2 regions of the Caloramator sp. E03 genome follow, and region 1 is predicted to be linked to the other one. Evidence: a T-box and tRNA genes for the amino acid it is inferred to sense, from the RefSeq annotation. Region 1 holds a T-box; the other holds one or more tRNA genes.
The links. A T-box is a leader RNA that pairs with one kind of tRNA and senses whether it is charged. The one in region 1 lies ahead of ileS (isoleucine--tRNA ligase), so its partner is inferred to be a tRNA-Ile.
Positions count from the first base shown of each region.

Region 2: it has a tRNA-Ile gene. The T-box ahead of ileS (isoleucine--tRNA ligase) is inferred to sense a tRNA for this amino acid. The anticodon was not compared.

Region 1 covers NZ_CP040093.1:367,110-370,487, forward strand. Annotated here, with positions in the region: gene ileS (isoleucine--tRNA ligase) at 1-1,443, opposite strand, end outside; T-box leader at 1,496-1,699, opposite strand; gene FDN13_RS01965 (DivIVA domain-containing protein) at 1,747-2,211, opposite strand; gene FDN13_RS01970 (RNA-binding protein) at 2,224-2,991, opposite strand; gene FDN13_RS01975 (YggT family protein) at 3,006-3,281, opposite strand; gene FDN13_RS01980 (cell division protein SepF) at 3,293-3,378, opposite strand, start outside.
Region 2 covers NZ_CP040093.1:1,535,598-1,538,975, forward strand. Annotated here, with positions in the region: gene FDN13_RS07610 (DUF3892 domain-containing protein) at 1-194, opposite strand, end outside; gene FDN13_RS07615 (uracil-DNA glycosylase) at 288-839, opposite strand; rRNA gene rrf (5S ribosomal RNA) at 1,442-1,558, opposite strand; tRNA gene FDN13_RS07625 (tRNA-Ala) at 1,565-1,640, opposite strand; tRNA gene FDN13_RS07630 (tRNA-Ile) at 1,658-1,734, opposite strand; rRNA gene rrf (5S ribosomal RNA) at 1,739-1,855, opposite strand; rRNA gene FDN13_RS07640 (23S ribosomal RNA) at 1,886-3,378, opposite strand, start outside.

The DNA of each region.
Region 1 (3,378 bases):
AATAAGCTCTTTTCCACAATCTTTGCAGTAGAATATAGGAATCGGAACACCCCAAATTCTCTGTCTTGATATACACCAGTCAGCTCTTTCAGCAACCATATTAGAAATTCTTTCTTCACCCCATGCTGGTAGCCATTCTACTTCCTTTATTGCATTAATAGCCTCATCCTTAAAGTCTTCAACAGATGCAAACCACTGTTCAGTAGCTCTAAACAGTATAGGATTTTTACATCTCCAGCAGTGTGGATAGGAGTGAGTTATCTTTTCATCAGCAAGAAGTGCCCCTTCATTTTTTAAATCTTCAAAAATTACCTTATTACCCTCTTTATATGTCAATCCTTCGTATTTTCCAGCTTCCTTTGTAAATCTTCCTCTTCCATCTACAGGATTTAAAACTTCAAGGTTGTATTTTTGTCCTATTATAAAGTCTTCTTCACCATGACCTGGAGCTGTGTGTACACATCCAGTACCAGACTCTAAGGTTACATGCTCTCCAACTATTATAACTGAATCCCTATCATATAAAGGATGCTTTGCAACCTGTCCTTCAAGCTCACTTCCTTTAAATGATGCTATTATCTCTTCCCCTTCGAGTTTTGCAACCTTTTTTAAGTTATCAAGAAGTTCTTTTGCAACTATATATACTTCATTATCAAATTTAGCAAGAACATATTCAAAGTCAGGACCAAGACATATTGCAAGGTTTGCTGGTATAGTCCAAGTTGTAGTAGTCCAGATAACATAATAAATATTATTTAAATCAACATTAAGATTTTTAAATAATCCTTTATCATCTTTAACTCTGAATTTAACATATATTGAATTTGAGGTTTCATCGGCATATTCAATTTCAGCTTCTGCAAGGGCAGTTTCGCAGGATGGGCACCAGTAAACAGGTTTTAATCCCTTATATATATACCCCTTCTCTGCCATCTTCCCAAATACTTCTATTTGTTTTGCTTCAAACTTTGGCTCAAGAGTAAGGTAAGGGTTATCCCAATCTCCTGTTACACCAAGCCTTTTGAATTGTTCCTTTTGCTTTGCAACCTGATCAAGAGCATATTCTTTACATATCTTTCTGAACTTTAAAGGTCCAACCTCATGGGCTTTAATTCCAAGCTTTTTAATTGCTTGAAGCTCGATAGGAAGACCGTGTGTATCCCATCCGGGAACATAAGGTGTATAATAGCCTCTTATTGCTTTGTATTTATTGATTATATCTTTTAAAACCTTATTTAATGTATGACCAAGATGTATATCACCATTTGCATAAGGAGGTCCGTCATGCAAAATAAAGGATTTTTGACCTTTATTCTTCTCTAACGTTTTTTCATATATCTTATTTTCCTCCCAAAATTTTAAGATTCCTGGTTCTTTTTGTGGCAGATTTGCCCTCATTGCAAAATCAGTTTTTGGTAGATTTAGCGTTTTACTGTAGTCCATTATATTTATCCCTCCTGAGTAAATTGTTACAAAAATAAAAAAACAGACTCCTCCCTGGGGCGAGAAGTCTGTCGCGGTACCACCCATATTTATAACTCAATTAGATAACGGCAATAAATGTGCCGGCACAGCTTACTAAAAATTCAGCCTGCAACTTAGGGGCGATTTTCAACATATATATAGCCTACAGGCTTTCACCTAACCCTGCTCTCTTTAAGGCATCAAGATGTTTACTCTTCCCCGTCATAGTTTTTCAACATTATGCAATAATATACTACAAATAAATAAATATGTCAATATGTACTATCTTTTTGCAAGTAAATCAACTTCTGATTTTTCTAAAGTTTCAAGCTGAGCCTCAAGTAATGCTTTAAATCTTGATTTAAACATATTATATTCCTGTTTTAAAATCTCATATTCCTTATTTATTTGAAGTACATTCTGCTGAGCTTTGTTTATAATATCTGTTGCCTGTTCCTGAGCATTTTTTATTATAAGCTCTGATTCCTTTTTTGCAGCTTCCTTTGCCTGATCTGCAGCTCCTTGGGCTAAAATCAAAGTACTTTGAAGAGTTGTCTCTATATTTGAATACTGTTCAATTTTTTCATTAAGCGCAGCTATCTTTTCTTTTTGTGTCATACATTCTTTATATAGCTTTTCATAATCTTCTAATATCTGGTCCAAAAAATCATCGACCTCATCTATATCATAGCCTCTAAATACCTTTTTAAACTCCTTGTTGCTTATTTCATTAGGTGTAATAGTCATGGCTTTAACCTCCTATACAAACTTTTTTATGATTAAAGTTATTCTATCCTTTTTAGTTGTTCCTGTTATTTTATCTATTAAAAATCTTCCATAACCTTTAACCGATATTAAATCCCCTTCTTTAACTTTTTTCGAAGCATCATCACATATTAAATAATTTAACTTCACACTTCCATTTTTGATAAAAATAGAAGATTTTTCCCTTGATAAGTTAATAGCTCCTGAAACTATTGCATCAAGCCTCATAGAGGCTACATTCACAGCTTTTTCGCTAAACTGCTGCACTCTTTCTCTTGCATCTTCGTAATCTATCTTTTTAATCTTTACACCTGTATGCCTTATCTTGTTTAGATTTATAACTATATAATCACTTATGTCCTTGAGAACATAGATTTCAGCACCATCTTCATATAAATTTATATCCCCTATTTTTTCCCTTTTTATTCCAAGAGAAAGTATAGCTCCCAAAAAATCCCTATGTGTCAGATTTTCAAACTTAAAATTGCAGCTTATTTTTATAACATCAACAGGATTATAATCTATATCTTCATAACAGCTTATAACTCCAACAGCCCTTTCAAAATCACCTTTTCCTCCAATAAAAGAAACATGCAGTCCTTCCTCATTACATAGCTGCTTTAAAAACTCCTGACTATCTGGAAATAAAAAATCTGTATAAATATCCTTAAAACTTTTCTTTGCTCTTTTTACCTTATCTAAAAGTTCCATATAAATCTGTTTATTCTCCGAAGTATTAGCAATGTACTTTTCTATATCCATATCTTCACCTTAACTTAATATATTGTAAGCAAAATATTTATAATAAGTTTTTTTAATATATCGAGTAGGAAAATTGCTATAGCTGGTGAAAAATCTATTGGCAGGTTTGGAATTATAGATTTTTGAATCCTATAACATGGATCTAATATAGGATTTACAATAGACCTAATAAGTCTAATAAATTCATTACTTCTTAGAGGAGCCATAAAGGATAAAATAACATCAATTATAATCAATATTTCTATAACGTTAATTAATTTACTTATAGCAGATATTAATATATACTGCAATTTTACTCCTCCTATCTATCATTTAAAGAAAAAAAGCTATTCTTATTTATCTCATTTTTAAATTCATTAGAAACTTCAACATTTTCAGGTGCAAATA
Region 2 (3,378 bases), 1.2 Mb from region 1:
TCTAAATTATTTTCTTCATTACCATCAGGAAGACTTCTTAAATACTTTTCACCTTTTTTTGAAACCCCAACTCTCACATTAGCTATCTGACCATTTTCAGCATAAATTATACCTTCCTCCTTTGATATTATTTTACCATTATCTAATTTATAAGCTACTATTTCTCCTTTATCATCATGTTTTACACCTATCACTTTATACAATATCATCCCTCCTATTTTATTTTTAACTATATTTATCAAAATATACTGCATTAAAAAAACCTTTCACATAATATGAAAGGCATATCACAATTTTTTAAGTTTATCCCTAATATTTTTAAAATCTTCCCATGAATCCTTTTTTTTACTTGGATCCCTTAAAAGAGCTGAAGGATGATATGTTGGGATTATATAAAAATTACCTTTTTGATACCAAACTCCTCTATCTTTAGTTATTCTAATTTCCCTGCTTATTATATACTTTGCTGAGGTTGCACCAAGACAAACTATAATCTTTGGTCTTACAATTGCAACTTGATATCTTAAATATGGTAGGCACTTTATGGCTTCTTCTTCTAAAGGAACTCTATTATTAGGAGGCCTACATTTTACTATGTTTGCAATATAAACATCTTCCCTTTTTAGTTCAATTGCCTCAATCATTCTCGTTAAAAGCTGACCAGCCCTACCTACAAAAGGTCTACCTGTATTATCCTCCTCTTCCCCTGGCCCCTCACCTATAAACATTATTTTTGCATCTATGTTGCCTTCTCCAACAACAACATTTTTTCTTTTACTATGCAAAGAACATCTTCTACATTTATTTATTATCTCTGTTAATTCATTCATATTATACACATTTTCACCTTCTAATAAAGCTTAAACTTTAATATATTTTTTTGGGGTGAAATTATGATAATCCTTACATGTCTTATTGCTATAACTTTTATTATTGTAACAATTATATCACAAAAATATAAGAGATCTGAAGAAGAATGTTTCATAATAAAAATATTTGTGTATTTTATATTATCAGGTATTTTTGTTTATATAAATAACAAAGTTCCTATTCCAATAGGCTTTATAATATCATTGCTTATAATAAATAACCGTAAATCTAATAGAAAATCAAAATATATTTGTATTTTCATTGGATTCATAAGCAGCATTATATGTGTTATGCTATATTACTATTTTTGTTTATAATTATTTATAATTTGTAATAGGATATAATATTATAAAGATTTTGAACTTTATATATTGCAAATATAATTTTAAATATGATATACTTATAGTAGTTAGAAGTTTATTTAGCAAATAAGAGCCCTTTCATATAACATATCCCCATGATTGAACCCTATTAACTGACCTTAGCCAGGTGAACCCCCTGGCTTTTTTTCTGCACTTTATAACATTTATATAAATAAAAAATACCCTAAGAAAATCTTAGAGTATTTTTTATTTGGCAGACACCTACTTTCCCAAGCCGTCTCCAGCTTAGTATCATCGTCGCACCCAGGCTTAACCTTCGTGTTCGGAATGGGAACGGGTGTTACCCCGGATGCCTAACCACCAAATTAAAATGGTGGAGATAAAGAGATTCGAACTCTTGACCCCCTGCTTGCAAGGCAGGTGCTCTCCCAACTGAGCTATACCCCCACGAAAATATATAAAATTGGTGGGCCTTCAGGGATTCGAACCCCGGACCGACCGGTTATGAGCCGGTTGCTCTAGCCAGCTGAGCTAAAGGCCCAATTATCTGGCAGACACCTACTTTTCCAAGCCGTCTCCAGCTTAGTATCATCGGCGCACCCGGGCTTAACCTTCGTGTTCGGAATGGGAACGGGTGTTACCCCGGATGCCTAACCACCAGATTAATTCTTTCAAAACTGCACAGCAAATTATTGATCAAGCCCTCGACCTATTAGTACCAATCAGCTGAACGCCTCACGGCGCTTACACCTTTGGCCTATCAACCTTGTGTTCTTCAAGGGGTCTTACCCTTACGGTGGGAAATCTCATCTTGAGGTGGGCTTCGCGCTTAGATGCCTTCAGCGCTTATCCCTTCCGAACATGGCTACCCAGCTGTGCTCCTGGCGGAACAACTGGTGCACCAGAGGTTCGTCCATCCCGGTCCTCTCGTACTAAGGACAGCTCCTCTCAAATTTCCTACGCCCGCGACGGATAGGGACCGAACTGTCTCACGACGTTCTGAACCCAGCTCGCGTGCCGCTTTAATGGGCGAACAGCCCAACCCTTGGGACCTACTTCAGCCCCAGGATGCGACGAGCCGACATCGAGGTGCCAAACCTCCCCGTCGATGTGGACTCTTGGGGGAGATCAGCCTGTTATCCCCGAGGTAGCTTTTATCCGTTGAGCGATGGCCCTTCCACTCGGTACCACCGGATCACTAAGCCCGACTTTCGTCCCTGCTCGAGATGTCTCTCTCACAGTGAAGCTCCCTTCTGCCTTTGCACTCTCCGCGCGATTTCCAACCGCACTGAGGGAACCTTTGGGCGCCTCCGTTACTCTTTAGGAGGCGACCGCCCCAGTCAAACTGCCCACCTAACAATGTCCCGTGACTTGATTCAAAGCCTCCGGTTAGAGCTTCAGTATCATCAGGGTGGTATCCCAAGGTCGACTCCAGCAAAGCTGACGCCCTGCCTTCTCTGTCTCCCACCTATCCTGTACAGACAATACCGAAACTCAATGCTAAGCTACAGTAAAGCTCTACGGGGTCTTTCCGTCCAATCGCGGGTAACCGGCATCTTCACCGGTACTACAATTTCGCCGAGTCCCTTGTTGAGACAGTGCCCAGGTCATTACGCCATTCGTGCGGGTCGGAACTTACCCGACAAGGAATTTCGCTACCTTAGGACCGTTATAGTTACGGCCGCCGTTTACTGGGGCTTCGGTTCAAAGCTTCGCTTGCGCTAACCTTTCCCCTTAACCTTCCAGCACCGGGCAGGCGTCAGCCCCTATACATCATCTTGCGATTTAGCAGAGACCTGTGTTTTTGCTAAACAGTTGCCTGGGCCTATTCTCTGCGGCTCTATCTCTAGAGCACCCCTTCTCCCGAAGTTACGGGGTCAATTTGCCGAGTTCCTTAACAAGGGTTCTCTCGCTCGTCTTAGGATTCTCTCCTCACCTACCTGTGTCGGTTTGCGGTACGGGCACCACATCCCTCGATAGAGGCTTTTCTTGGCAGTGTGAAATCAGCTGCTTCACCCTTACGGGCTCCCCATCAAGCCCTGTCATTAACTTCCCGGATTTGCCTTGAAAGTCTGACTCAGCCCTTGGACGCACTTAGCCAAAAATGCGCTCAGCCTATCCTCCTGCGTCACCCCATCTCTAATAACGGTCTATGGTGGTATCGGAATATCAACCGATTGTCCAT